DNA from 4 places in the Sodalis sp. RH24 genome. Region 4 is predicted to be linked to each of the others. Evidence: predicted binding sites of a transcription regulator. Region 4 holds the regulator's gene; each other region holds the start of a gene.
What was found. The regulator LexA, encoded in region 4, represses DNA repair genes until DNA is damaged. The targets are predictions, from matches to a motif close to TNCTGTATGTACATACAGNA.

Region 1: ACL2XG_RS15615 (YebG family protein) is a predicted target of LexA. The motif match lies at 5,336-5,355, and genes of this name have one in related genera.
Region 2: sulA (SOS-induced cell division inhibitor SulA) is a predicted target of LexA. The motif match lies at 5,584-5,603, and genes of this name have one in related genera.
Region 3: dinB (DNA polymerase IV) is a predicted target of LexA. The motif match lies at 1,870-1,889, and genes of this name have one in related genera.

What each region holds. Positions count from the first base shown of each region.
Region 1 covers NZ_CP178729.1:3,433,122-3,440,635, reverse strand. The annotation lists gene ACL2XG_RS15640 (MFS transporter) at 259-1,728, shown strand; gene ACL2XG_RS15635 (mandelate racemase/muconate lactonizing enzyme family protein) at 1,731-2,834, shown strand; gene ACL2XG_RS15630 (SDR family oxidoreductase) at 2,863-3,690, shown strand; gene ACL2XG_RS15625 (dihydrodipicolinate synthase family protein) at 3,684-4,595, shown strand; gene ACL2XG_RS15620 (GlcG/HbpS family heme-binding protein) at 4,585-5,019, shown strand; gene ACL2XG_RS15615 (YebG family protein) at 5,368-5,706, shown strand; gene ACL2XG_RS15610 (LysE family translocator) at 5,945-6,562, opposite strand; gene ACL2XG_RS15605 (mechanosensitive ion channel family protein) at 7,015-7,514, opposite strand, start outside.
Region 2 covers NZ_CP178729.1:1,778,618-1,786,131, reverse strand. The annotation lists gene pqiC (membrane integrity-associated transporter subunit PqiC) at 1-61, shown strand, start outside; gene rmf (ribosome modulation factor) at 328-495, shown strand; gene fabA (bifunctional 3-hydroxydecanoyl-ACP dehydratase/trans-2-decenoyl-ACP isomerase) at 554-1,072, opposite strand; gene ACL2XG_RS08265 (AAA family ATPase) at 1,137-2,888, opposite strand; gene matP (macrodomain Ter protein MatP) at 3,098-3,553, shown strand; gene ompA (porin OmpA) at 3,624-4,706, opposite strand; gene sulA (SOS-induced cell division inhibitor SulA) at 5,058-5,564, opposite strand; gene ACL2XG_RS08245 (TfoX/Sxy family DNA transformation protein) at 5,774-6,379, shown strand; gene yccS (YccS family putative transporter) at 6,423-7,514, opposite strand, start outside.
Region 3 covers NZ_CP178729.1:2,295,316-2,302,829, forward strand. The annotation lists gene pepD (beta-Ala-His dipeptidase) at 1-753, shown strand, start outside; gene dinB (DNA polymerase IV) at 773-1,858, opposite strand; gene dpaA (peptidoglycan meso-diaminopimelic acid protein amidase) at 2,044-2,781, shown strand; gene ACL2XG_RS10575 (class II glutamine amidotransferase) at 2,752-3,519, opposite strand; gene lpcA (D-sedoheptulose 7-phosphate isomerase) at 3,557-4,141, opposite strand; gene ACL2XG_RS10585 (YceI family protein) at 4,412-4,996, opposite strand; gene ACL2XG_RS10590 (pyridoxal phosphate-dependent aminotransferase) at 5,291-6,448, shown strand; gene ACL2XG_RS10595 (amidohydrolase) at 6,436-7,236, shown strand; gene uraH (hydroxyisourate hydrolase) at 7,233-7,514, opposite strand, start outside.
Region 4 covers NZ_CP178729.1:3,253,557-3,261,070, forward strand. The annotation lists gene ACL2XG_RS14785 (inverse autotransporter beta domain-containing protein) at 1-246, opposite strand, end outside; gene pspG (envelope stress response protein PspG) at 544-762, opposite strand; gene dusA (tRNA dihydrouridine(20/20a) synthase DusA) at 1,055-2,092, opposite strand; gene rcsA (transcriptional regulator RcsA) at 2,521-3,150, shown strand; gene zur (zinc uptake transcriptional repressor Zur) at 3,316-3,825, shown strand; gene ACL2XG_RS14810 (CsbD family protein) at 4,058-4,267, opposite strand; gene lexA (transcriptional repressor LexA) at 4,673-5,281, opposite strand; gene ACL2XG_RS14820 (diacylglycerol kinase) at 5,402-5,770, opposite strand; gene plsB (glycerol-3-phosphate 1-O-acyltransferase PlsB) at 5,896-7,514, shown strand, end outside.

The sequences.
Region 1 (7,514 bases), 180 kb from region 4:
GTCGCCAAAGCTAACTCGAAGCAGCCTGTTAAATGTCATTGGATACACGTCATGGCATTTGGCGCCCGGGCGCTGACGCAATATAGACGGGTCTTTATCGCCGGCGATGCGGTGAAACCTAGCAACGCGTGACCCTGTTGCCGGCCGCTGCGTCTGGCGCGGCCAACAGGAAGCGCCGGCATCAACGAAGGATGAGTAGGACAGACAGAACGGCGAAATACTCGTGTACCTCAATAAGCAAGGTAAATGGGAGTATATATGCACCAGAATATGAATATCGACAAGCTGATCCTGATGGCCAAGAAACGGCTGGATTTGCAGGAGGCTCCCGGATCCACCAAAGCAGGATGGCTGATGATCACCGCCCTGCTTATCGAGTCATGGGATATCTATTCGATGGCGTTTATTATCTACGCTCTCAAAGATATCTATCATCCGAGCAGCTGGCTGCTGGGATTCACCGCCGCCGGCACCCAGTTCGGCGCCATTATCGGCGCCATGTTGGGCGGCTGGCTAACGGACAAGGTGGGCAGGCGTAAAATCTTCCTCGGCTCAATGCTGATGTTTGCGCTGTTCGCCATACTGCAGGGGCTGGCGCCGAATATCTACTGGCTGGCGATTATCCGCTGCTTCGCCGGCATTCCGGTGGGCGCCGATGTCGCCAACGGCTTCACCTACATCATGGAGGTGATGCCGAAAGGCAAACGGGAGGTGATGGCCAACCGATGGCAGTTTATGTTCGCCCTCGGCATCCTCGCGGCGATTTCCCTGGTCACTCTGTTGGTCGCCCTTGGCGTGCATAGCGATCATGTTTGGCGCATCGTCCTGGCGGTACCCGCCATCCCCGCCTTTATACTGCTGATGCTGCGCCGTGAACTGCCCGAAACCCCCGCCTGGTTTGTGGAACGGGGCCGGTTTGTCGACGCCCGCAAGGCAGCGCGCCAGTACTATGGCGATCGCGATGGACAACTGCTGGACGATCTGCTGCCTGAACACGATGTCACTATCCAACAGCCGAGCATGGGCGAAGCGCTAAAAGATTTGTTCAGTCGCAAATTTTCGCGCCGCACCACGCTGTTCGGCTGGATTTCCTGCGCGGTCCAGTCGTTTGAAAACTACGCTTTTTCCTTTTACCTGCCCCTGATCCTGGTGACCATCGGCATTTCCGGCCAGATCCAGAACAACCTGGCGCTGCTGGCGGTGAACTGCGTGGCGGCGCTTTCGGCCTTTGTCGGACCGCTGTTGCTCAAACGGCTGGGACATCGCGGCTTAAGCCAGCTCGGCTTCCTGCTGGTGACTTTCGGCATATTGTTAGCCGCCTACGGTGTATTCAAACTGAATTATCTGATGATCACCAGCGGCGCCGCCCTGATGCTGTGGGGCCATTACTGGGATTCGGAAAGCGGCATGACCGTGGTATCGCTGGTGGCCAAACCGAAATACCGCGGCGTGGCATCCGGCATCGGCTATACCATCGTAAAAATCACCGCGTTCCTGACCACCCTGGTCTTCCCGCCGCTGTTTGACACCCTGGGCGTGCCGCTGGCCTCATCGCTTATCGCCATCGCGCCGTTCCTGGCTTTTCTGGCCGCGACATTCCTGCTGCCCGAAGTCTTCGGCCATGTCGCCGGCGACAATGAATATGAAAATGATGTGCAAGACACTTCCCACGGGATGTCGGGATTCACGCATCCGGAATTGTTGAACGGACTAAAGAAAGAGGACTGATCATGACTATCACCAAAATGCCGGTAATTGAAAATATCGAACTGATGACGGCGCGCGTACCGCTGCCGGAAGGACCCTGGGGCGACCAGATCCACCACGTCACCGATATTGAGGTGGCAATCGTCGATGTGCATGGCTCCAACGGACTGGTGGGCACCGGCTTCAGCCACACTTCCGGCTGGTGCGGCGCCACCATTTCGGCCTTGATCAAGGAAATCATCCCGGATGTTATCGGACAGCGCTTGTCGCCGCGCGCGCTCTGGGATCGCAGTTACAAATATATTCACGATGTCGGCGGCGCCGGCGTCACCACCCATGCGCTTTCCGCCCTGGATATCGCCTACTGGGATTTGCTGGGCAAAACGCTGAATGTGCCTCTCATCGACTTGCTCGGACGGGTGCGCGATCGCGTGCCGTTGTATGGCAGCGGCATCAACCTGCACATGTCGGTGGAGGAGGTGATCGAACAGGTGCGCCGCTGGAAATCGAAGGGGTACCTCGCGGCCAAGGTCAAGGTGGGTAAACCCGACCTGGAAGAGGATGTCGAGCGCTTAATCAAAATCCAGGAAGCCGTGCCGGGATTCCCTCTGGCGGTGGATGCCAATCAGGGATGGAATTTCCCCCAGGCCCTGCGGGCATTCAAGCTGTTTGATCCGTTGAACCTGCTGTGGATTGAGGAGCCGCTGCCGTCGGACAATATCGCCGGTCATAAACAGCTGCGCGAGAGGACCAGCACGCCGATTGCCCTGGGCGAGAATGTCTATAATCTCAGCCAGTTCAGCCAATATATCGACAACGGTTCCGTGGATTTTGTCCAGGCCGACCTGGGGCGCGTCGGCGGTATCACCGGATACCTGGATGTCGCGACGGTCGCCCGCGCGCATAACCTGCCGATGACGCCGCATTTCGTCCTGGAACTGAGCGCCAGCCTGCTGGCCGCGGTGCCCAATGTGTCCTATGCGGAAGTCACCGACGGCGGACGCTGGAAAGATCTGCGCATCGTATTATCCGCCGGCGAGGAGGTGGACGGGTACTACGTTCCCAGCGAGCGGGCCGGTCACGGCATCATTTTGGACAGAGACTATTTGCATGCCCACAAAATATAACGTCATCACTCGATAGCAGGAGATGCATATGGAAGATACCTTATTTTCCGTCAAAGATAAGATTATCGTCGTGACCGGCGGCCTGGGGCAACTGGGCGCCCAATATGTCAAGGAGCTGCATAAACGGCAGGCCAGGGTGGCGGTTTTCGCGCAGAACATCGCTGAAGAACGGCTGCTGAAGGTGTTCGGCGAGCAGCGGGAATCCCCGCGCCTGGCGTTTTATCAGGTTGATATCACCGACAGCGGCAGTATCAATCGTGCGCTGGATGATATCGAGCGGCAATGGGGCGTACCAGACGGGCTGGTGAATAATGCCGGCATCGATACCCAGCCCAGCGCGCCGCCGGAGGTCTCCGGCCCCTTTGAGCAGTTCCCCGTGGACGTCTTCCGTAAAGTGGTGGAGGTCAACCTGGTGGGCACATTTCTGGCGACCCAGCAGGTAGGCGCCAGGATGAAAGCGGCGGGGAAAAAGGGATCCATCATCAATGTCGGATCGATCTACGGCGTGGTATCGCCGGTGCAGGATATCTACAGCTACAAAAAAGAGGATACCGGCGTGCCCTTCATCAAGCCGGTCGCCTATTCCGCGGCCAAATCGGGACTGTACAATTTTACCCGTTATTGCGCCACCTACTGGGGCCGGGACGGTATCCGGGTCAATACGCTGACCATCTCCGGCGTGGCGCGGCCGGATCAGGATCCGCGGTTCCAGAAAAATTATATCGCCCGCATGCCCATCGGCCGCATGGCCAATGAAGATGAATATAACGGCACTATCGTGTTTCTCCTTTCCGACGCGTCAGTGTATATGACCGGCGCCAATGTGGTGGTGGACGGAGGATGGACGGCATGGTAAAGCGCGGCGGGTGGGATAAATACCGGGGGGTCATTTCAGCGCTGGTCACACCGATGCATGAGGATGAATCCGTCAATTACGATGCGCTGGCAAAGGTGGTGGAACATCAGCTCGAGCGCGGCGTGGAAGGATTTTACTGCTGCGGATCTTCCGGGGAGGGCCCGCTCCTGGGCATGGAGGAACGGGCACAGCTGCTGCGCGTTCTGGCGGCGCAGGTGAAAGGCCGGGTGCCGGTGATCTCCCATGTCGGTACGGTGAGGACCGCTGACGCGGTCTCTCTGGCCCGGCAGGCGGAGCAGGATGGCGCCGACGCGGTATCGCTGGTGCCTCCTTATTATTACAAATTCTCCAAAAAAGAGATCATCGCGTATTACCGGCGGGTGCTTGCGGCCATATCGCTGCCGGTGATTGTTTATAATATCCCGCAATTCACCTCGGTTGAACTTGACGAAGAAACCGCCGACGCGCTATTAACCGATGAACAGGTGCTGGGGGTGAAGCATACCTCGCACAACCTCTATTCGCTGGAGCGCATGGCGGCAAAATATCCCGACAAGGTTTTTTTCAACGGCTTTGATGAGATCTACCTGTCGGCGCTATCGGCCGGCGCGACCGCCACCATCGGCACCACGGTCAATCTGCAGCCCGAGCGATTTTTGGCCATTCGCGACTTATTCCGGCGGGGCGAGCTCAGCCGGGCGCGGGAAATCCAGCTGCAGATTAACAATGCCGTCGAATTTATGGTGGCGCGGGGGATCTTTCAGTCGGCCAAGTATATGACGGGCCTTGGCCTGGAGGACCTCGGGCCGGTGCGGGAGCCGTTCGTTCCCTTGACGGACCGGCAAAAACACGAGCTGGGCGTGCTCAATGACACTATCCGGGAGGGTATCGCGCATGGCCAATGAACCTGCCGGCCTTGCCGCGCGTTATATCCTGCAGGATAAGGTGGCTATCGGTAAAGTCGCCGAAATCATCGCCTCGGCTTCGCTGGATCCCGCCACCACTGGGCTGGCGGTGGCCGTGGTGGGCGTTCACGGCGAATTGGCGGCCTTCGGCGCCCATCACTCCTGTCCGCCTTTGCCGCGGCTGTTGGCGCAACGTAAAGCCTATACTGCGCTGATGCTCAGGCGCAGTACCCGTCTGGTGTCGGAGGAAGTGAAAAACGGTTCCCTGGATATGCGCATGCTCAATGACGCCGCCTTATTGCCAATGCCCGGCGGCGTGCCGATCGTGATAAACGGCGCCCTGGTGGGCGCAATCGGCATAAGCGGCTTGCCGGCGGAAAAGGATATCGCGCTGGCGGACCACTGGGCGCGGCAGTTCGGTTGATACGGCGCGGATGTCAAGACGGCACGCAAGGCTATGTTGACCCAGCAAGACATCGCGCTCAAAACCGGGATAATAAAGCAGCACGTTTCCACCAGCGTTACGGTTTCGCCGTTTCACCTGCACGGGAGCAGCAGTTGCCGTTATTGCGCAAAGATGCGCGTAAGTTGCTGCTGGTTGAGTATTCCAGCGGCAGATAAATCGCATAGCGGCTTGCATGGCTCCCGGCATGAGACCAGCAAGACTTGTTTAATGGGAATGGATTACAGCACATACAGCCGTTGAATGTGTGGTGGACGATGAGCGACACTTGCTGATATACTGGCTATAATTACAGTATTGGAGGCGGTTATGGCTATTGAAACAAAATATGTGGTCGTCAGAAAGGGTGAAGAGAAAATGACATTTGCCAGTAAGAAAGAAGCGGAGGCCTACGACAAGATGCTTGATATGGCTGAAGCGTTCAGCGACTGGTTGTTGACCAGCGGGATGCCGTTGGATGAACCGCAGGCTGAAAAGCTGGGTCTTTATTTGGCCGAGCATAAAGATGACGTCCAGCATATACTGCGCACCAGCAAATTGCCGGAAGCCATCGGCGCTCAGGCTCCCGCAGATGAATCGGAAAGCATGGAAACCGATGATAATGCTGATGCCGGCACAAAAAAAATCAGAGCGGTAAAAGCAGCCTGATCCCCTGCGGGAAGTACCCCAATACAGAACAGCGCCGTGAGTGATAACGTCTTGCGGTGTAGCGGGATTTTTTCATCGGCCTCACCTCCGTCAACGGCATGGATTTATCATGCCGGATTTCCAGTTCTGGGTGGAGCAGAATATTGGGGTAGGGTCATGCCCGGCGCCGCTCCGGTCAAAGATGCACTTTATAACGGTGCTTTACTGGTTAAGCTTCTGCAGGGATAATTTTGGCTGATTAATTAATAATCTGCCTGATCCCTAACAGCATGATCAACCCGCCGCAAAGTCTATCAATGGCTTTTTTGGCCCGCTGATAGGCGGAAGAAATGCGAGGTTGAGAAAGGGTGATGGCAACCGCTCCGTACCAGAGTGATGCAATGATGCCGACAACGCTGAGCATGGCGATAAAGGTGCCCGCAGAGACATGCGCCGGAGCGGCAGTAGAGAATATGGCGGCGTAAAAAGCCATGGATTTCGGATTACCGATATTAGTCATCACGCCCTGAATAAAGGATTGGCGGAAATGACCTGGCAATACGGCATTTTCGTTCGCAACGGGTTGGCTTCCGGCATTGAGGATAAGGCGTAAGCCAAACCACAGCAGATATCCTGCCCCTACTATTTTCACAATCAGCGCAACCCAAGGGAATGCGGCAAATAGCAAACCGATTCCGCCGATAGCGCAACTTGCCCAGAATAGGTTGACCACCACAATGCCAGCAACCAACGCAACGGCGGCCGAGCGCGTGGAAGCGACCGCTTTATGCACCACGGCGACAAAGTTTGGCCCGGGTATCACCACGCCAGCGAGATAAATCAGCAACACGGTAAGAACTGCATGTGTATCGACCATGTATTTTCCTTATAACTCGCTGACGTTAAATCAGTTTAAACTCACCAATAAATCATTGGCTTTCCATTATGCCGGGAGCAGGCCAGCAGTTCGATAACTTTGGTTTAACTCATCAAACAAGCTGAGATCGGGCCGACTCCTGGCTATTTTCACCGCTTCGGGTAGCTCATTGTCTTCAGCGGCCATCCATATAGCTGCCCAGACACATGCGATTATCACTCTACAGCGAACGGCGAAAGATGTCCGGATATTGGCGCAGGCCGTTTAATGGGTCCTGCGGTTCGCCTCACATAGCCTGCAGGTCAGCCGCAAAGCCTCATTAAGCAGGGAATAAAGCGAAGTTGACCAGCTGCTTTGAGCGAGGAGCGGAAGCTCAGTTGTCCTGGTGCTCACGCAGCACGCTTAAAGTATCTGTACGTTCCACGGTATACAGAAAAAATGAAAACGATTAACTACTGATCTTTCGGACGATCACACACCGAATCGGTCAGTGTAGCCCTCACGTGAGGAAGGCTCTGCGGATAATTTTGCTGAATAAACTCAATCATTTTTTCCCGCACATGGCAGCGTAAATCCCAGGCGATGGGGGAATTCTGTGCAGTCATCAATAATCTGATGGTCATGGTTTTGTCAGTAGTTTCGGTTACCTGGAGCACCTGAGTCTGTTGATCCCAGAGTTTTGTTTCACTGAGGACTTTTTCAAAATGCTTACGGAGAGGATCTAATGGCATGGAATAATCGAGGTAAAGAAAAACAGAGCCTAATATCTGTGCGTTATTACGCGTCCAGTTCTGGAAAGGATTTTCTGTAAAGTATGTAATGGGCAGGACCAGGCGGCGCAGGTCCCAGATACGCACAACGACATAAGTCAGATTTATCTCCTCTATCCAGCCCCATTCATTTTCGACGACTACAGCATCATCAATTTTTATAGGTTGCGTAAAAGCTATCT
Region 2 (7,514 bases), 1.5 Mb from region 4:
GGCGCAGGGCTGGCAGCAAATCGGCCAGGAAGCGGCCGCACAAATTTCCCGGCTGCCTTAATAACAAAACGTTCTAAAACCAAAACGCGCCTCGGCAGGTTAAGATTCCTTAACTCTCCAGGCGCGCAGTTCAGCCGATTTTCAGTAGCTTAAGCTGCCTGTAACCGCCAACCTTTTAGGCAAAATGTGCCCATTATGCATTTTTGGTATGACGCTTTTGTGAAATGCTGCGTTGATTTCTTACTCTTTTATCGCTAAAGATAAAGGGTAATTGCAGAAATGTGATTACCGTTTTCTTTCCACCAAACAAGATGAGGGAAACACGGCATGAAGAGACAAAAACGAGATCGCCTTGAACGCGCACATTCACGTGGTTATCAAGCGGGATTATCCGGACGCTCAAGTGAGATATGTCCTTTTCAGTCCCTGGATGCACGGTCTCACTGGTTGGGAGGTTGGCGAAAAGCCATGGAGGACAGGTCGGTGACGTTGTAAGCCACTTGTCAGCAAAGGAATTGACCTCCGCTTTCGCGGAGGTTTCATATCCAGGCGCTTAGAATGCGCCGGTATCTTTAAACAGACCGACTTTCAAATCGCTTGCGGTGTATATAACCTGACCATCGCACAGCAGCTCGCCATCCGCAAGACCCATCACCAGGCGACGGTTCACTACCCGACGGAAATGAATACGATAAGTGACCCGCTTAGCGCTGGGCAGCACCTGGCCGGTAAATTTCACTTCGCCCACGCCTAAGGCGCGGCCTTTGCCTTCACCGCCCAGCCAGCCGAGGTAAAATCCCACCAACTGCCACATGGCGTCGAGCCCCAGGCAGCCGGGCATCACCGGGTCGCCGATAAAATGGCAACCGAAGAACCACATATCGGGATGGATATCCAATTCTGCTTCGACGTAACCTTTATTATGGCTGCCGCCGTCTTCGGTCATTTTAACCACGCGGTCCATCATCAGCATGTTTCCCGCGGGAAGCGGCGGGCCTTCTTTACCGAATAATTCCCCGCGGCTACAGGCAAGCAGGTCTTCTTTTGTATATGAGTCGCGTTTATCTACCATGTTATCCAAACCTTTATTAATGAATCACGCACATTAACCAACATCCTTACCCGGGACAAGTCCATCAGCTCTGATTGAACCAGTTAAGCCAGCGGAATCCCCAGGGTAAACGCAGGCGTTCGTGCTGATTAATATAAGCGATGCGCTCGCGTATTGAAGCAATCAGATTGGGCTTCTGCTCGTGATCGTAGGGGATCCCGGTCAGCAACTCCAACGCCTCATCAATGGTCTCCACCGGCCAGATATGGAATTGCTCATTCCGCACCGCTTCGACCAATTCTTCATGCAGACACAGATGGCGCACATTGGCGGCGGGAATAATCACGCCGTGCGAACCATCAAGCCCGCGGCTCTCGCACAGGGCAAAGAAACCTTCGATTTTTTCATTCACGCCGCCGATGGGCTGGACGCGGCCAAACTGATCCACGGATCCGGTAACGGCAATCTGCTGCACTATCGGTTTGCCGGACAGGGCGCTTATCAGGGCGCTCAATTCCGCCAGCGACGCGCTGTCGCCGTCCACTTCACCGTAGGATTGCTCAAACACCAGCGACGCGGAGAAGGGCAACTGCTGGTCCAGTTCCAGGGACGCCATCAGGAAGGCCTGCATGATCATCATGCCTTTGGCATGAAGATTGCCGCCGAGCTCGGCCTTACGTTCAACATCGTTAATTTCGCCGTCGCCGAGATGGACTACGCAGCTGATGCGCGAGGGCTCGCCAAACGGCAGGGGATGGCCCGGGAAATCCAGCACCGACAGCGCATTGACCTGGCCGACCATGGCGCCCTCGGTTTCAACCATGATCTGTCCTTCCGATATCTCATCCTGCATGCGCTCGGTAAGATAACTTTCACGCCAGATCCGGGTCCGGTTGCTGTTATACAGGGCCTCGGCGGTGATGGCTCCCTGCTCGCTATACAGCACCGCTTCCCTGAAACGCCGGGTCAGCCAATGCGGGCAAAGCGGCAGTTGGTACTGATCGCCGCTGTAGCGCACCGCCTGCCTGACCATTTCCGGCCAGGCGTCAGGGGTCAGCTGCGGCAGCGCCAGGGTGCGCAGCAGGCTGTTGACGTAGGCGCACCAGTTCTGCATATCCTCGGCCGCCAGGATCTTTACGTCGGACTCAAATTCGGCATACAACGCCAGTTTGGTCAGATCGGGTTCCAGATCGTTCAGGTCGGCCAGCGACTCGCGATCGCCAATGATCACCAGGCGCAGATCGAGCGGCATCGACGGTATGGACACCGGCAGCGGACGGGTTTCGTCCAATGCCAGCCAGTCGAAACGCTGCTGCAATATCATCTGCTTGAGACGCAGCCACATTAACGGCTGGCTGGCCAGGGCCTTGGCGCCCAGCACCAGCACCCCGCCATTGGCTTCATGCATCTTGCCCGGCTGCAGATCAAGTACGTCGCGGTAGCACCTGACGCAGCCGAATAACTGCTCATGTTCAATCCAGGGCTGGTACAGCCCCCTGGCGCGCCCGGCAAAATTATCGTCGCGCCGGGTGGCGGGCTGCACTGTCACGCCATTACCCGTAATGACATACCGGCTGCCGATAACGCTTTCGCCCTGGGGCAGCAGCTGTTTAACCGTCTCGGTGATTAACTGGAAATATTCCTCATCTTCCTGCGCGGTAAGCAGCAGAAAACGGCTCGGCGAGCGGGAGTGGCAAAATTGCGTCAGGCCGTCCATCAAACGAGGCTGCAGCACATCCATGGGTGCTGGCAGTGGCTGGGAGGGTTGGGCAAACACCGCTTCGAAAGGCGAAAGCTCGGGAATTAAATATTTCCATTCTAATTGTTTAATGGTCAAGGTAATCGGTAACGTCGCTAAACAGGGAAACGGGGATTATACAAGAATTCCCCTCTCCGAGTCTCACGCATCTTGCATTCATCGGCGATTCAGGGAAACTTGTCGCCGTGTATGATTAAAAAATAGGCGGAATGAAACGAATGTTAGAAATTTTACGCGCGGAACTGCTATTATTGGTCTAACGTTACACGGTCACGGGTGGGCGATATATGAAATACCAGCAGCTTGAAAATCTGGAAACCGGATGGAAATGGACCTATCTGGTAAAAAAACATCGTGAAGGTGAACGAATCACCCGGCATGAAGAAAATAGCGCGGCGGAGGAAGCGGTCGCCACCTTGATGCTTTATGAGCATCAACCGGACAACATCGTTCTCTGGATCCGGGAGAATATGAATCCTGCGCTCGACAACCGGATGAAGCAGACGATACGGGCAAGACGCAAACGTCATTTCAACGCCGAGCATCAGCATACGCGCAAAAAATCCATCGACCTGGAATACCTGGTATGGCAACGGTTGGCGGCCCTGGCGCAGCGGCGGGGTAAAACCCTCTCGGAAACCATTGTTAACCTGCTGGAAGATGCCGAGCGTAAAGAGAAATACGCCACGCAGATGTCTTCCCTGAAAGAAGATTTGAAAGCCATCCTGGGTGAAGAGGGCTAGCGGGGAAATAGGGTGGGACGGACAATAAAAAACCCCGCCAGGCGGGGTTTTTTTATGAAGCTGACAACACTTAAGCCTGCGGCTGTGTTACCACTTCTTTGATACCTTTCACTTCGATTTCTACGCGACGATCCGGTGCCAGGCAGTTGATCAACGCTGCACGCGGTTTCACGTTATCGCAAGTATTGCCGGTGACGGGGTTAGATTCGCCCATGCCACGTGCGGAAATCTTGTCGGAAGGGATACCCTTGGATACCAGGTAGGTCACTACGCTTTGCGCACGAGCCTGAGACAGTTTCTGGTTGTATTGTTCAGAACCGATACGGTCGGTATAGCCCAGAACGACAACAGAACCGTCTTTAGGATCCATCGAGCTCAGCTGGGAATACAGCTGATCCAGAGCCTGCTGGCCTTCAGGTTTCAACTGAGATTTGTTGAAGCCGAACAGCACGTCGGAACGCAGGGTAAAGTGTTTGGTCTGGACAACAGGAGCCGGTGCAGCGGCAGGAGCCGGTGCAGGAGCGGCAACTTCATCTTGACCGAAACGGTAGGAAACACCTACGCTCACGAGAGCATTGTCAGGACGGGCGCCAACGGTACCGGCATCACCGATATTGTTGGTCCACTGGTATTCCAGACGGGTTGCCCAGTTTTTGGTTACTGCGTATTCAAGACCTGCAGCCGCCAACGGAGAAACGCCAGTGTCGTTGTCGCTCAGACGACCACCGGCTCCATTAGCATAGTTAGCTTTGGAGTCAGCACGCCATACCATACCACCCAGACGGGTATAGATATCCAGGTCATCGTTAAGCGGGTAGCTCAGTTTAGTGGTCAACTGAATGCCCTGGGCTTTAAATGCACCGTTATCAACGCTGCCTTTATAGGCCATACGACCCAGCCAGTCATAACCCAGTTCAAACCCTAAGTAAGGGTTAGCCTGGTAACCAACAAAAGCACCTGCGCCGATTTGATCGTTGCGGGTTGGGCCATTGCCGATGCGGCTGTCATAACCGTTACCGTAGAACCCGGTATCGTGATACTGGGACCAGCCCAGTTTACCACCGGTGTACCAGGTGTTGTCTTTCGGAGCGGCTTGCGCTACGGTCGCGAAACCCGCCAGTGCCACTGCAAGTGCGATAGCTGTCTTTTTCATTTTTTGCGCCTCGTTATCATCCAAATAGGCAATGAGCTCTTAAAGCTAATTTAAATATTCCATTGCCAGTGTCCATGCTCTGGGTTTGTACATCGCCCTTAAAAGGCGTTATAGAGCAGCCCTGGCGAATTAAAGTCTACAACGAAGTAGGAAACTTACAAGTAAGATGTAGTAAGCCGCTAATAAAAAACAGCGTTTCATATAGGCTTTATTGATGATAGGGACGAAAAAAGTGATATCGCTTTAGGCGCCGTTGCGGGCGGGGAACCGCGTATATACTGGATTGTTCTGAGTTACAGGGGCGGAAATCACAAGATGCGACGCCCCTAATGAGATTAATCTTAAATTTACTTAATGATACAAAGTAGAATGAATCTTTAAGCCTGAAAACTGTCCAGATTTCCGGCAAACCTCATTTTGCGGGTACATGATGAACCCATAAGTGCCGCCATGCTGCGCTGCGTCACGCAGGCGAATTTTCTCATCCGCCGTCAATTCCGTCGGAAACCAGCCCAAAATGACGCTGTAATTCCCCGTCCAGAGTGCTTTCTCCATGGCGGCGACGGTATCGAACGCGGTGCGATGGCGCAACTGCACCATTTTTTCCAGGGGCAGGCCCGACTGTTCAAGCCAGGGGCGGCTCAATCTGCGAGACGACGTAAGCCAGAGCAGCCAGCGCGACTGCGTGCCCAGCAGACGCAGCAACGGCAACAGAATATTCCCCACAACCGGCTGATCCTCGAAATAAACCACTTCGCTGATAAAACCCTGCTCCGGACGGGCCGTCGTGCTGTCGATCGGCTGTTCACCCTGGCTTGGCTGCGTCCGAGAAGAATTGGCATGGTATTGAGTCTGCATTTTGTGTCCGCCCCTGTGTCACTGTATAAAAACACAGTATAGAGGTTTGGCGCGAAAATCAATCAAAAATTTAATGACCTTCGCAGAATTGCCACTTAATGATCGTCGCGCCGAGATTAAGTTGAAAACCGCTGGGAAAATACCGTATTTTTATGGGCTGTTGCGAATTTTGAGTAAGGAATCTCGCGGTCCACAACAAGGAGAAGTTCATGGAAGTACTACATAAATGCCGCATTGCACAGGCTAAAAACTGCTTTTCTCCCTTGGGTGATATTTCCACCCGTTCACAGTTCGGCGGGTACAGCATCGCCGCCGATAAAATCATGTTCGGCCTGATTCTGGACGGCGAACTGTACCTGCGCGGCACCCGGCAAAGCGAGCATATCTACCTCGGGCAGGGAATGAGCCGGCTGATTTATACCAAACGGGGCCTGCCGGTGGCGCTTAACTATTATCACGTCGATGAACGCCTGTGGGAAGACGTACACACGCTGCTGGACCTGGCGCGCCGCGCCATCGACGAGGCCAGGCAGGAAACGCGCATCAAGGCGGCCAGCTTGCGGTTAAAGGATTTGCCCAATATCGGGCAGGGTATCGAGCGCCTGTTATGGAAGGCCGGTATCAGGGATATCGATGCCTTGCGCTATTACGGCGCCAAAAGCAGCTATTTGAAACTGCGTAAAATCAAGCGGAACCTGGGCGTCACCGTGCTGCTCGCGCTGGAAGGGGCATTGTCAGGGCGCCACTATGCCGCGTTGCCCCAGGTGCAGCGCAGCGAGCTTCTGGACTGGTTTTCGCGGCTCCCCTGCCGCTAGCCGCCGGTTAATGCATGCCGCCCGGCGGCGGCATGCGGCGCCGTCACTGTTTTTCTATGTGCTGTTTACGCTCAATCAGTTCCGGCAGCAAATCAAGCAACAGGCTGATTTGCTGCAAAACCAGCTGTTCCCTGGCTTCCGGGTCCGGCAACAGCCGCTGGATGCGCGCGATAAGCCGTTCCCGTTCCTGTTCCACCCGCTGCGCGAAATGCTCCTGGCATTGCAGCGCGTCGTCCACATAACAGACGGCATCGTCCAGCACCGCCATCAGCGCCGGGTCAACAATGCGCTCCCGGTGCGCGCCAAGCGTCGAGATGTAGCTCAGCAGGGTGTGATTCAGGCACAACAGGCGAAACGCCGACTCCAGCAGCTCGCTGCGGGTTCTCGGCTCCGCCGCCATATTGGATACCACCGAGGCCAGCTCCGCGTCGCGGTTATGGGCATCCCGCCGCGCTACGCGGTATTCCAGGCGGTTATCCCTGCCCTGATGATACTGCACCAGAATGGCGTCAAGGTAGCGGCAGTTGGCCGCGAGGCTGTTGTTCACCACCACCGGCAGGCGGCGAAAACGCCAGTCCGGCCAGATAAAGCTGACCGCGGCCCAGGCGATGGCGCAGCCGACAAAGGTGTCGAACACCCGCGGCACCGCCACATCGAATCCCTCGCCCAGCAGGTTAAAACACAGCATCACCAGCAGGGTGATAAACATGGTCGCCTGGGCATATTGCACGTTGCGAAAGGCAAAAAACAGCGTACCGCTGACCACGATCAGGATCAGTTGACCTTCGATGGACGGGACAAAATAGAGGATCGGCAGGCCGATAAGGATACCCGCCAGCGTGCCGATTATCCTTAACGCCAGCCGGCGACGCGTCGCCTGGTAGTTGGGTTGGCAGACGAACAGGCTGGTCAGCAGGATCCAATAGCCGTAACGCATCCCGCTGAGCTGGATAAAGGCATAACCGACGCACAGCACCAGCGACATGCGCACGGCATGGCGAAACAGCGCCGAGTCCGGGCTCAGGTTGCGGCTGATGCGCATGCGGATATCGCTCCAGCCGGTCAGCTTATCGTCGGCCAGATTGTTCTCTTCCGGGCTGTTGCGGGCAACCGCCTGTTCCGACTCAATGGTGGA
Region 3 (7,514 bases), 960 kb from region 4:
CGGCACGCGCAAAAGCTGGATATCCGCCTGCTGGATCTTAACGGCGGCACGCTGCGTAACGCCATTCCGCGCGAGGCCTTTGCCACCCTCGCCCTGCCGCAGGAAAACGCCGAGAGCCTGAACGCCCTGGCGCAGGAATACCTTGCGGTCATCAAGGCCGAACTGGCGGCGGTTGAAAAGAAACTGGCGATTGAGATTGAGCCGGCGACGTCGGACGCGCAGGCGCTGACCAAAGCCTGCGGCGATCGGTTTATCGCCCTGCTTAACGCCACGCCCAACGGCGTGATCCGCATGAGCGACGACGTCAAAGGCGTGGTGGAAACCTCGCTGAACGTCGGCGTGGTCTCGATGGCGACGGATCAAGCGATGATTCGCTGCCTGATCCGCTCGCTTATCGACAGCGGCAAGGAAGAGGTGGTGGGCACGCTCACCGCCCTGGGCCAGTTGGCCGGCGCCGAAACAGCCGCCAAGGGCAGCTACCCGGGCTGGAAACCGGACGCCAATTCGCCGGTGATGCATCTGGTGCGCGAGACCTACCAGAAGCTGTTTAACAAAACCCCCAATATCCAGGTGATCCACGCCGGTCTTGAATGCGGTCTGTTTAAAAAACCCTATCCGCGCATGGATATGGTGTCCATCGGGCCGACCATTACAGGACCGCACTCCCCGGATGAACAGGTGCATATTAAAAGCGTCGGCCAATACTGGATATTGCTTACCGCGCTGCTGAAAGCCATTCCTGAAAAGCACTAAAGCGTAACGCCCCCGCGCCTCAGGGAAGAGGCCGGTGGCGCAAATCGTCTTCCCAATTAAGCATGAGCTGACGCTCGATTTGCGGATCCAATAACGTCACATGCAGCCCCACCAGCCGCACGCCGCGATCGCCGCGCCGCTGCTCCCAGGCCTGCCGCGCAATATGCAGCAAATCCTCTTTGTTCAACTTCGGCCAGACATGCTCCTGGGTGGTCTGCTGGAAATCGGCGAACTTCAGCTTAATGCCCTGCCGGGCGATATGCAGATCCGGCCTGACCCGGCCAAGGCGTCGCTCCAGTTCCGGATAAAGCTGTTCGATAATGGCCTCGCACTCCACCCAGGCGACGATATCTTCCGCCAGCGTGCGCTCGACGCCGACGGATTTGCGCAGGCGATCGGACGAGACCTCCCGTTCGTCGATACCCTGTGAACGCTCCCAGATCACCCGGCCGAATTTACCAAACTGCCGCAGCAGCGTCGCCAGGTCACAGCGTTGTACATCCAGGCAGGTCGTTAAGCCCATGTCGGCGAGTTTTTTGGCGGTGACTTTACCCACGCCGGGTATTTTGCCTAACGGCAACTGCGCCAGAAAAGCCGGCACGTCCCCGGGAGTAATCACATACTGTCCGTTGGGCTTATTCAGGTCCGAAGCAATCTTGGCTAAGAATTTTACCGGCGCCACGCCCGCCGAGGCGGTAAGGTTCAGCTCGTCGGCAATCTGGCGGCGGATGGCCTGGGCCATCAGCGTAGCCGACCCGCTGTGATGATGGCTGTCCGTCACATCCAGGAAAGCTTCGTCCAGCGACAGCGGTTCAATCAGCGGCGTATACTGGCTGAATATATGCCGGATATGTTCCGAGGCTTCTTTGTAGGCCGCCATGCGCCCGGGCAGCAGTTTTAAATGCGGGCAGAGTTTCAGCGCCATGGCGGTCGACATGGCGCTATGCACGCCGAATACCCGGGCCGGATAATTAGCGGTGCTGATGACCCCGCGCCGGTCCGCCCGGCCGCCGATGGCGATGGGGATATCGCGTAAAGTCGGATCGTCGCGCATTTCCACCGCCGCGAAGAAGCAATCCATATCGACATGTATGATTTTACGCATTTATCCCCCTTAACTGTACAAGTATACAGTAAGGCGACGAATTTATACAAAACGTATCTTGATAAATATACAGGCAGTGATATCTTGTCGCTGTTTTAGTTGTTTTACTTGCCGTTTTTTAAAGGGTCCGCCGACAACGCCCCGTTGCCCGGCATCTTTATTATTTTGACTACGCAGGAATGATAATGGGCAAAATCGCACTGTTGTTTGCGATATTGTTTTGTATACCGGCCATGACGTCCGTCAGTTATGCCAGTGAGCAGGCGCAGACGCAGGTATCGAAAGAATTAAAAGCACAACTATTAGGCTCACCGGTTTTTATTCAGATCTTCAAAGAAGAACGAACGCTTGAACTGTATGCCAAAATGGGTAATGAATACCGCATGCTGGGCAGCTACCGCATTTGTAATTTCTCCGGCGGCCTGGGTCCGAAACGCCGGGAAGGGGATTTTAAAAGCCCGGAAGGGTTTTATTCAATTACCAACCGTAACCTAAATCCGAACAGTCATTATTATCGGGCGATAAATATCGGTTTTCCCAACGCCTACGATCAATCGCAAGGCTATTCCGGCGCGATGCTGATGATCCATGGCGACTGCCGCTCTATTGGCTGTTATGCCATGACCGATGGATATATCGCCGAAATTTATCATTATGTGGAAGCCGCGTTGCAAAACGGACAGGCCCAGGTCAATATCCATATTTTCCCGTTCCGGATGACCGAGGCAAACCTGCAGCGCCACCGTTTTTCGACGTATTATCCTTTCTGGCGTTCACTTGAACCGGGTTATGCCTATTTTGCCCGCTACCACCAGCCGCCGGCGGTGGCGGTCGTCAACGGTCAATACACCATCAACGCGCCGCTGCAGTTAAACAGCGGCACCCCGGTAATTTCACAGTTCGCGCTCTCCGAAACGAAATAATACGCTCTCCCCTGGCGCAATCTTGTGCCAGGTTTCATTCCCCGTCAGCGGCTGCGTGGCGATAACGGTGACCACGTCGTTTGGCGTGGTCTGCTGCTGGAAATCGATCTCCACATCCTGGTCAAGCAATGTCGCCTTGCCAAACGGTGCCCGCCGGGTGATCCAATACAGATTCGTGGAACAATACCCCATCACAAAACGGCCGTCCGACAGCAACATATTGAAGATGCCCTTTTGCCGCAGCTCGCCGGCAAGCACCGCAATATAGCGAAATACCGCCGGCCAGTTAGCCGGGGTGCGCGGATAGCGCGCCGCCAGCCGGGCCAGCAGCCAGCAAAAGGCATATTCGCTGTCGGTTTTCCCCACCGGGCGATAACAGCCGGTATCCAACTGGCGAAACCCCCGCAGCTGGCCGTTATGGGCGAAGGTCCAGTTGCGTCCCCACAGCTCGCGGGTAAACGGATGGGTATTTTCCAACGACACCTTGCCGCGGTTGGCCTGGCGGATATGCGACACCACCGCGCAGGATTTAATCGGATAATCCTGCACCAGCCGGGCGATAGGCGAATTGAAACTCGGCAACGGATCCTTGAAGGTCCGGCAGCCCATGCCCTCGTAAAAGGTGATACCCCAGCCATCCTTGTGCGGCCCCGTACGGCCGCCGCGTTGTACTAACCCGGTAAAGCTGAAGCAAATGTCCGTCGGTACATTGGCACTCATCCCGAGCAGTTCGCACATGACCCGTCTCCTATGCCAGGGCGTCTGAACGCCGTAATTACGCGCCCGCCGCCATCTCTTTTTCAATCAGTTGGATCAGGATATGGATCGCCTTGATATGGATTTCCTGAATACGATCGGCATAACCGAAATGCGGCACACGGATTTCCACGTCGGCGGTGCCGGCCATCTTGCCGCCGTCCTTGCCGGTGAGCACGATGACTTTCATGCCTTTGGCGCGGGCCGCCGCCACGGCGCGGATGATATTGGCCGAATTGCCGGACGTGGAGATGCCCAGCAGGACATCGCCTTTATTACCCAGCGCTTCCACGTAACGTGAAAAGACAAAGTCGTAGCCAAAATCATTGCTGACGCAGGACAGGTGGCTGGGATCGGAAATGGCGATGGCCGGATACGCCGGGCGGTTATCGCGATAACGGCCGGTCAGTTCCTCGGCGAAATGCATGGCGTCGCAATGGGAACCGCCGTTGCCGCAGGAGAGCACCTTGCCGCCGGCTTTAAAAGAATCGGCAATCATAATGGCGGCGTCTTCTATCGACTGCAGATGGCGATCGTCGCTGAGAAATTTGGCAAGCGTTGCCGCCGCTTCGTTAAGTTCACTACGAATCAAGTCCTGATACATGGTTCCCTCGGTATAGGCTGGCTAATTTAATCGTTATCCCAGCCATCAGTTTACCGGATCGGCTAAACCACGAGAAGCGAAGTTAATCCCGTGCCCTTGCGTTACCACATGGAATTTGCAGTTTAGAGCCAGGATGGAATGGTGATGCCGCAAAAAGCAACGGCGAAGCAACGACGGCGGAGACTATGCCCGCCGGCGCTGCGCCCAACGGCGGCGCTTGCACCGGCGGGCCTGGCGCCGGCCGGTGGGGTTGCATTCACGCCATGACCGTTACTTCACCAGGGCCTCGGTGGAAATGCTGATAGCCACGGCGTCGCTGACCATAGGCACATATTTGTCCATGGCAAAATCAGAGCGCTTGATGGTGGTGGTGGCATTAAACCCGACCGCCTGTTTTTTCGCCATCGGATGCTCGCCTTTTTTGTTCAGCACCGCGTCCAGGATCACCGGTTTGGTGATATTTTTAATTTTCAGTTCACCGTAAACTTTATATTTATTGGCGCCCTCGCTGACGATTTTTGTGCTGCGGAACGTGGCCAGGGGGTAAGCGGCCAGATCGAAATAGTCCTTACCCTTGAAATCGTCCGTCAGCGCCTTGACGTGGGTATCCACCGTGGCAACCGGAATAGATACATCCACCGTCGAACGGGCGATGTCGGCATCATCCAGATGAATATTACCGGTAACGTTTGAAAAATCAGCGGTCGGATTGGAAAAGCCAAAATGGTTCCAGGAGAACACCACTGAGGTGTGCGCGGGATCCATGGCATAGGTCTGGGTCGCCGCCTGGGCAAAACCGGAAAGCAGCCCAAAGCCGATAACCAGGGGTGCTGCGATTCTTTTTGCGTTAATCATCTGTCTCTCATTCCGTTGCGGTTCAAAGAAGCAATTATAGTGGCCTTTTTAAGCACCGCATGCTGCCGAAAAAATTTGTCCTATTAATTCAGTCGTTTTGACCGACTGAAATGTCATCGGGCCAAAAACAGAAGAGTGAGAGTATGTTATCGCTTTTGCGCCGTTTAGGTGCTGCGATATAAAACTCGCCCAACGGCGGATTTAGCCGTTTAACCATCTAAACGTCCCGATTGTTAATTATGCTGAGCGTGTTATATTGAGATAAAAACCGGCTTTTAAGAGTGGTAATTAGCCATGAGCAGCATCTACGTTCCGCAAAGCAAACTCCCCGCCTTGGGCACCACTATTTTCACCCAGATGAGCGCGCTGGCGCAGCAGCACCAGGCCATCAACCTCTCGCAGGGGTTTCCGGATTTTGACGGCCCGGAACATCTTAAGGCGCGGCTGGCGTACCATGTGGCCCAAGGGTCTAATCAATATGCGCCGATGACCGGCGTACCTGCGCTGCGTGCGGCGATTGCCGATAAAACCGAACAACTGTACGGCTGGCGGCCAGACCAGGATCAGGAGGTTACGGTCACCGCCGGGGCCACGGAAGCCCTGTTCGCCGCCATCAGCGCCCTGGTGCGCGCCGGTGATGAAGTGATCTGCTTTGATCCCAGCTATGACAGCTACGCCCCGGCGGTCACCCTGGCCGGCGGCGTGACCCGGCACATTGCGCTGACGCCGCCGTCGTTTCGCGTCGACTGGGCGGCGTTTGGCGCGCAGCTTAACGATCGCACCCGCCTGGTGATCCTGAACACGCCGCATAATCCCTCCGCCACTGTATGGCGGGACGACGATTTCGCCGCGCTTTGGCAGGCCATCGCCGGGCGGGAAATCTATGTGCTCAGCGACGAGGTGTATGAACATATCTGTTTTGCCGCCGGCGGCCATGCCAGCGTGCTGACGCACCCCGAGCTGCGCCAGCGCGCCATTGCCGTCTCGTCATTCGGTAAAACCTACCATATGACCGGCTGGAAGGTGGGTTATTGCGTGGCTCCGGCGGCGCTCAGCGCCGAAGTACGTAAGATTCATCAGTACCTGACCTTTGCCGTCAATACCCCGGCGCAGCTGGCGCTGGCCGATATGCTGCGCGACGAGCCGCAACATTGGCGACAGTTGCCCGCGTTTTACCGCGACCGGCGCGATCACCTGGTGCAGGCGCTGGCGCCGAGCCGGCTGGAGTTGTTGCCCTGCGAGGGCACCTATTTCCTGCTGGCCGACTATAGCGCGGTCTCGGATATGGATGATGTGGCGTTCTGCCGGTGGCTCACCGTGAACATCGGCGTTGCCGCCATTCCCTTGTCGGTGTTCTGCGCCGATCCCTTTGCCCACAAACTGATTCGGCTGTGTTTTGCCAAACAGGATGCCACCCTTGATGCCGCCGCGGAGCGTTTATGTCAACTTTGAATATCAGCCTGTTGCAACAGCCTCTGGCCTGGATGGACGGCGAGGCTAACCTGGCTCATTTCGACGGCCTGCTGGCCGAAGCCCAGGGACGCGATCTGATTATCCTGCCGGAAATGTTCACCACCGGCTTCGCCATGGAAGCGGCCGGCCGCGCGCTGCCGCAGGGCCGGGTGGTGGCGTGGCTGCAACAATGGGCCGACGCCACCGGCGCCATGATCGGCGGCAGCGCGGCCATCGGCACGCCGGAGGGCGCGGTAAACCGCTTTTTGCTGGTGGAACCGCAGGGTCGGGTTCATCTTTATGATAAACGCCATCTGTTTCGCATGGCGGATGAGCATCATCACTACCAGGCCGGGCAAAAGCGGGTGGTGGTGGACTGGCGCGGCTGGCGCATCCTGCCGCAGGTTTGTTATGACCTGCGCTTTCCGGCATGGTCGCGCAACCGTCAGGATTACGATCTGGCGCTGTATGTCGCCAACTGGCCGGCGCCGCGCGCGTCTCACTGGCAAACCCTGCTGGCGGCCCGCGCCATCGAGAACCAGGCCTATGTCGCGGGCTGCAACCGTGTCGGCACCGACGGCAACGGTCATCAGTACAGCGGCGACAGCATGATTATTGACCCGGCGGGTAACGTGCTGGCCCAGGGCGGGCCGGGGCGGGCCGAGCGCCTGGATGCCACTCTATCCCTCGCCAGCCTGCGCGAGTATCGCGCGGCGTTTCCCGCCTGGCTCGACGCCGATAGCTTTACGCTTGATGCGCCCGCGCCCGGTGCCGCCGGCCTGGCTTAACTGCCCTGGTAGGTGGACCAGCCGTAGGGATTGATCAGCAGGGGTAAATGCAGATGGTCCTGCTCTTCGCGCACAAAAAAATCGATTATTGCCGAGCCGTATAAGGCGCTGATGCCCTGTTGGGCAAACCAGGCGCCGAATGCCGCGCTAAGCCGGTAATGTCCCGGCGGTATGCCGTCGGGCGTTAGCGTGGTGAGCCGGCCGTCGCTGTCGGTTAATCCCCGCGCGATCGCCTCCCATGTGAAATACTTTTCCCTTTCCAGCTTCACCTTCACCTG
Region 4 (7,514 bases):
ATTCAAATTTTTTAAATTTTCCGCTGTAATATGATATTTCCTTGCTACAGAATCAACCGTTTCCCCTTCCCCTAAAATATAAGTCCGACTCATAAATACAGTGGCACCTTGCGTCTCAGCAGCATGCACATCAATGATAACAGAGTGCAACATCAGGATTATAAAAACAAAAAGCCAAATAAAATACTTAAAAAAAGCTAATCGATAAAATAACGATTTATGTATTTTAACTTTAGTTAGCTGCATGATATACCACGCATTATAAATAATATATATTAAAAATGCACATCAGCTTCAATGAAATGCAGCTCTCATTTATATAGCGATGTGAGTGGACGCATAGCTTTAAATAACGAGAGCTACTATAGCAATCTATAAATAAGCAATATCGAGATATTCGCTGGGTTTTTGAAAAGCTTATGGGATACTAATATTATTATATCAAAAATAACGTTTTGGCACCTTGCCCTTGTCAGGTAAGGCGCCAGCTGGAAGACTTCGGATTAGATATAACACCTATGCCGCCCATCCCGGGCGGGTAGCTTAATAGCGGGGAAAACGGGGCGGGTTAACCGTACGCCAGATCCAGGCCACCACCAGCGCGAGTAACAGCCAGGGGAGCAGTTTCAACGCCATGACCAGCACGCCGGCAAACATCATGACCAGGAAACCCACCGCCAGCGCCGCCAGTACGCCCAGGAATGAGATACCGGTCAACAGCAGCATGAAAAAGAATGCGATGACAAAGACGAATTCCACCATTACAGGCTCCTGAAATCGGGGTGACACAGCAGGCTGGACCTTCTGCGCCTATTGCGATGATAATAAACATATTACAAAAATCGTGCCAATAAAGTAGCGCGCCAGACCATTGAAAAATAATGAAAAATAGTGTTGTGCTCAAAGCAGGAATGGTATTTTTGACTAATTAATAGTTATTATCGCCGCTATCAGCAGCCTCAATCCCGCGCCATGGCCACAATAGCCCTCATGACGCGCTTTCGCCCCCGGCGGCGCATGGCGGTACCCATTGGCTGGGGGCAGCCGGCAAAAGTTATTCGGCAACGCACCGCATCGGTTCAGCTTTTGCCACTTTGGCCAATGCCTGACGTACCACCTCAATACCGGCGCCGGGCTTGTGGGCGTTTTCGCTCAGATGACGTCGCCATTGCCGCGCGCCCGGCACGCCCTGGAATATCCCAAGCATATGGCGGGTGATATGGCCGAGGTAAGTGCCGTTCGCCAGCTCGCGTTCCATATAAGGAAACATGGCTTCCACCACCGCTGTCATGGTGTCATGGGGATCAACGACACCAAATAACCGGCTGTCCACCTGGCACAGCATACCGGGATTCTGGTAGGCCTCGCGTCCTATCATCACGCCATCCAGGCAGCTCAGATGCCGCTGGGCGTCGTCAAGCGTCGTGATGCCGCCATTAATGGCAAACGTCAAGGAAGGAAAATCGCGTTTTAGCTGATAGACGCGTTCATAATCCAGCGGCGGTATCTCGCGATTTTCCTTCGGGCTCAGCCCCGATAGCCACGCCTTACGCGCATGGATAATAAAGGTCTCGCAGCCGCCCTGCTCAGCCACAGTCTGGATAAACTCGCACAAGAATTCATAACTATCCTGTTCGTCTATACCAATACGGGTTTTCACTGTCACCGGAATCGACACCGCCGAGCGCATAGCGGCGATACAATGGGCCACCCGCTCGCGCTCAGCCATCAGGCAGGCGCCGAAGCGGCCGTTTTGTACCCGGTCGGAAGGGCAGCCGACATTAAGATTAATTTCGTCATAACCGCGCAGCGCGCCCATGCGCGCGCATTGCGCCAATGCATCCGGCTCGCTGCCGCCCAATTGCAACGCCACCGGATGCTCGGCCTCGTTATAGGCCAGGTAGTCGCCCTTGCCGTATAGCAATGCGCCGGTGGTCACCATCTCCGTATACAGCAATGCATGACGGGTCAACTGGCGCAGAAAATAGCGGCAGTGACGATCGGTCCAGTCCAGCATCGGCGCGACGGAGAAGTGCTGCGGGGATAAAGGCGCTACGGCCAGCCGGCTGTTAGCCTCGGTTGAAAATGTCATAACGTCATATGCAGGCATAAAAATGGGTTTAAGGAATACAGGGAGATTATCTGTGTAGTGTATCACAGAAACCCTATTAGGTAGCGAACACCCAATGCGGCGATTCATCAAACATGTTAATGTTTAATTCTTACTAAACATAGGTAAATGTTTAAAGATTGTTAAATAATCATGCTTCCAGAATGCGCGAAAAGGCCACGGCGTCTCAAATAAGCACCATTTCATCCCAATACCTCCCCAAGTGATTTACAAAGCGATCATAATCATTTATCACATGATCTTAATTCAAATTTATCCAGCCATGCTGATAAAAGGTTGAAAAATGATAAATCGATATAGACAGTAATTTTTATATTTTAATATCCCCCTATGTCATTTTTTATCCGAATCCTTTTTATTTCAGGATGAATCTAATTGCAGATATTATTATGACAGTATTTATACTCGATCCTTGCACTTATACTAAATGCGCGCTTAAAAGCTCATTGTCGGCAAGCGGTATCAAAGGCGCCATTCGCGATGTGGACAATATCAGCACGTTGCGAATGAGATGCAAAAACGCCAATCCTTCGATAGTTTTTATTAATCAAAACTCTTATCAGTATCAAGGGGATGGAGAAGGATTAAAATCCATTATTGACGAACGGCCTTTGACGCTTTTTTTTATTTTCATTGGTAATGAGAATATTAAGTTCCATGATTTCGTGCCGATCAGGGACAATGTGATTATTTTATCAAAATTTATAAAGATCAGCACATTGTTAATGATAATCCGTTACTTTATGGACACCAAAGCCTGGCGCAATGACGATTCCGCCATCGGGTTCTCTCCGCTGCGTTTTAGCAAGACCGAAGTAGAAATTTTAACCATGTGGATGTCAGGTTATGACACCATGTATATCTGTACCCAATTGCACATTAAAGAAAAAACGCTTTCTTCTCACAAAATAAATATTAAGCGGAAAACCAAGGCCAGTAATAAACAGGTGATATACCATTTAATTGCTATTGCCAACAGCGTCACAGATAGTATCAATATCCGTTATCCCGTTTGCTGAAAACCAGCGGCTCCGTTCGAACGCCACAGCTAAAGAAACCTGCCCCCGATCCCCGTCCCCTCACCCTTTTGCCGGTGACAATATGGGTTAAAACACGCCAATATTCGGCGTTTTTCCGCCTTCATGATAAGATAGAGGGCGGAAATCAGCAGTGGGGGAAACGCTATGAATACCACCGATCAGTCTCAATTGCTCAGCCAGGCTGAACAATTATGTGAGCAACGCAACGTGCGCCTGACGCCACAGCGACTGGAAGTGTTGCGCCTGATGACACAGCAGGATGGCGCGATCAGTGCTTACGACCTGCTTGATCTGCTGCGGGCGACGGAACCGCAGGCAAAGCCGCCGACAATTTACCGCGCGCTGGATTTCCTTCTGGAACAAGGTTTTATCCATAGAGTGGAATCCACTAACAGCTTTGTTCTTTGCCACCATTTTGAGCAGCCCAGTCACACCTCCGCCTTCTTTATCTGCGATCGCTGCGGCCAGGTGACTGAACAATCAACCGAAGGCATTGAAGATATTTTGCAAAAAATGGCGCAAGCCACGGGTTTCGCCATGCGCCATAATGTCGTCGAGGCACACGGGTTTTGTACCTTATGCGCCGAAGTGCAAGCTTGTGACAATCCCCAGGACTGCGGACACGATCATAGCGTAGCGATAAAGAAACGCTAGCGTCCCATTTTGGCTTTTACAAGAACCCGGGAGCAAATGACGTTTATTATGGCTGAAGTGAGATAACGCGTTTGGTTAATACATTGGAGAGGCCGCAAAACAGAGGAATGCTGATAGGATCATATTAAATAGGTGGTACGTCCTTGTACCTTTGGGTAGGAACACTTAAGGAAGCCATAACCGCACAGTGAATATGCATTAGTCATGCATTAGTCATGATTTCCAAAAATCATTACCAACGATATTTGTTACGTGTTTCCCAGTCCTTTACTTCCGTTTCCGCGGCTTCTTTACCGTAACCGTAACGTTCCTGGATCTTACCGATTAACTGATCGCGTTTACCTTCAACTACCGTCAGATCATCGTCAGTAAGCTTACCCCATTGTTCTTTCATTTTACCTTTGAACTGTTTCCAATTACCGCTGGCTTGATCTTTGTTCATCGGAGTTCTCCTTGGTTATCGGTTTCTCAGTCAACATCTGCCACTCCAGGTTTTGTTAGCGCATAGCGAGGACACGTATTGCGTCCCAAAACCTGCATGTCATAAGTTAACCCTATGTCTAAAGTATAGCAGGGGATTTGGCATAAGGTTTATTCAGCAGATGATTAGACCATATTGGCAGGGTTATAAACGCCGTATGGGCTATAAGGTGAAATAAAACAGTAGGTAGAAGGTATCAGCCCGTACACCGCTAATTGTAACTAAATATAAATACCGCTAGCGGCAGCGGCCGCGCCGCAGCACTTTTATGGCGGCGAACCCGCATTCCGCGTCGCCGGTTATCCGCCATAAAATCCTCGCTGACGCGGGATAAGGGATATTCAGGATGCCATGGAGCACCGTGAGTTAAATCCAGTTGCCGTTGCGGATAACGCCGACCGCTAAACCTTCGATGGACATTTCCTGCTCGCGCAAATCGACAATAATGGGCGAAAACTCGCTGTTTTCCGGTAGCAACTCAACGATGTTACCGTGTCTTTTCAGGCGTTTTACCGTGACCTCGTCATTGATTCGCGCCACCACGACCTGACCGTTATGGGCATCCTGGGTTTTATGCACCGCCAGCAGATCGCCGTCCATGATGCCGATATCCTTCATGGACATGCCGCTGACACGCAGCAGGAAATCCGCGTGGGGCTTAAACAGATCGGGATCGATCTGGTAATGGCTTTCGATATGCTGTTCGGCCAGCAGGGGTTCTCCGGCGGCCACGCGGCCGATCAGCGGCAGGCCGGTTTCTTCTTCTATCAATAACCGGATGCCGCGCGAGGCGCCGGAAACGATTTCAATGGCGCCCTTGCGCGCCAGCGCCTTAAGGTGCTCTTCGGCGGCGTTAGGGGATTTAAATCCCAGACGATGCGCGATCTCCGCCCGGGTCGGCGGCATGCCGGTTTGCGCAAGATGATCGCGGATGAGGTCAAATACCTCTTGTTGTCTGGCGGTTAATGCTTTCATTCCGTCCCCTGTTTGTTTATACAGTCTTTCTGTGAGTATATACAGGTCCGCAGCAATTGAAAACCACAAGCGTTGCAAAATGTGATAAAACCCTGCCGACGACCGGCCGCACCGGCCATTTTAAGGAATATACCGCCATAACAGCGTTATCCACACGAACAGCGCCAAAACAATGGCCAGGGTCACCGCCGCCGAGCCCAGGTCCTTCGCCCGGCCAGAAAGTGGATGCAGCTCCGGCCCGATGCGATCCACCACCGCTTCAATAGCACTATTCACGATCTCAACGATCAGCACCAGCCATACCGAACCGATCAATAAAATCCGCGCCACGGGTTCTGGCTCCAGGTAACAGGCAAGGGCAACCGCCACCACGGCAACCACCACTTCCTGGCGAAAAGCGGCTTCATGCCGCCAGGCGGCGCGATATCCTTTTATGGAATAGCCCATGGCGTTAAAGATGCGCCGAAGTCCGTTGGTTTGGTTTGCCATAATTTTGCGCGCTAAAGAAAAATTGTGCCTATATTACCGTTTCTTCTCGTTCGCATCACCACAGATCTGTCGCGCGGTTTCTGGTATTCTTGTGGCGCAATGCTAACAAGAGGCTTCACGAAGATATGTCAGGCTGGCGTACTATTTATTATACGTTGTTGAATTTACCGCTCAGGCTACTGGTGCGGAGTAAAGCCATTCCCGCCAATCCCCGGCAAGAAGCCGGCTTGGACCCGCTGCGGCCAATGATGTATGTTTTGCCCTATAACTCCAAGACGGACCTGCTCACCCTGCGCGCGCAATGTCTGCAACTGGGGTTGTCCGATCCGCTGATACCGCTGGAGATCGACGGCGTCGTCTTGCCGCGCTACGTCTTTATCCACGATGGCCCCCGTATTTTTCGCTATTTTTCCGAAAAACTGGAATCCGTGAAGCTGTTTCACGATTATCTGGATTTACATCGCAATAATCCGCAGCTTGATGTCCAGATGGTGCCGGTATCCGTTATGTTCGGACGATCGCCCGGCCGTGAAGCGCAGCAGAACCAGCCGGCGCCCCAGTTGCGCCTCCTCAATGGTTTCCAGAAGTTTATCGCCGTCTTGTGGTTGGGGCGCGACAGCTTTGTGCGTTTTTCCCGTCCGCTGTCCATGCGCTATATGGCGACCGAGCATGGCACCGATAAAACCATCGCGCAGAAGCTGGCACGCGTCGCCATGATTCATTTTGCCCGCCAACGCCTGGTGGCTGTGGGGCCGCGGCTGCCTGTCCGTCAGGATTTATTTAATAAGCTGCTGGCGTCCAAGGCGATTGAAAAAGCCGTGGAGGACGAAGCCCGCGCTAAAAAAATCTCGACTGATAAAGCGCAGCAAAACGCCATCGAGCTGATGGAAGAAATTGCGGCGGATTTTTCCTATGAAGCCGTGCGCTTGTCGGATCGGGTATTAAGCTGGACCTGGAACCGGCTATACCAGGGCCTGCACGTGCGCAATGCCGAACGCGTCCGGCAACTGGCCGAGGACGGCCATGAGATTGTCTATGTGCCCTGTCACCGCAGCCATATGGATTATCTGCTGCTGTCCTATGTCCTGTATCATCAGGGGCTGGTGCCGCCGCATATCGCCGCCGGCATTAACCTGAACTTCTGGCCGGCGGGTCCGATTTTTCGTCGGCTGGGCGCGTTTTTTATCCGGCGTACCTTCAAGGGCAATAAACTTTACTCCACCATATTCCGCGAATATCTGGGTGAGTTATTTACCCGGGGTTATTCGGTGGAATATTTTATGGAAGGCGGGCGGTCGCGTACCGGGCGCCTGCTCGATCCCAAGACCGGCACATTGACCATGACCATCCAGGCGATGCTGCGCGGCGGCAACCGGCCTATTACGCTGGTGCCCATCTATGTCGGCTATGAACATGTTATGGAAGTGGCGACCTACGCCAAGGAATTACGGGGCGCCACCAAGGAAAAAGAAGGCTTTGTGCAGATGGTGCGCGGTTTACGTAAGTTACGCAACCTGGGACAGGGTTATGTCAATTTTGGCGAGCCGCTGTCGTTAAGCGCCTATCTTAACCAGCAGGTACCGCACTGGCGTGATTCCATCGACCCCATCGAAGCCCAGCGTCCCGGCTGGCTGGCGCCGGCGGTGGATGACATCGCCGCGAAAATCATGGTGCGCATTAATAACGCCGCGGCGGCAAACGCCATCAACCTGTGTTCCACGGTGTTGCTGGCCTCCCGCCAGCG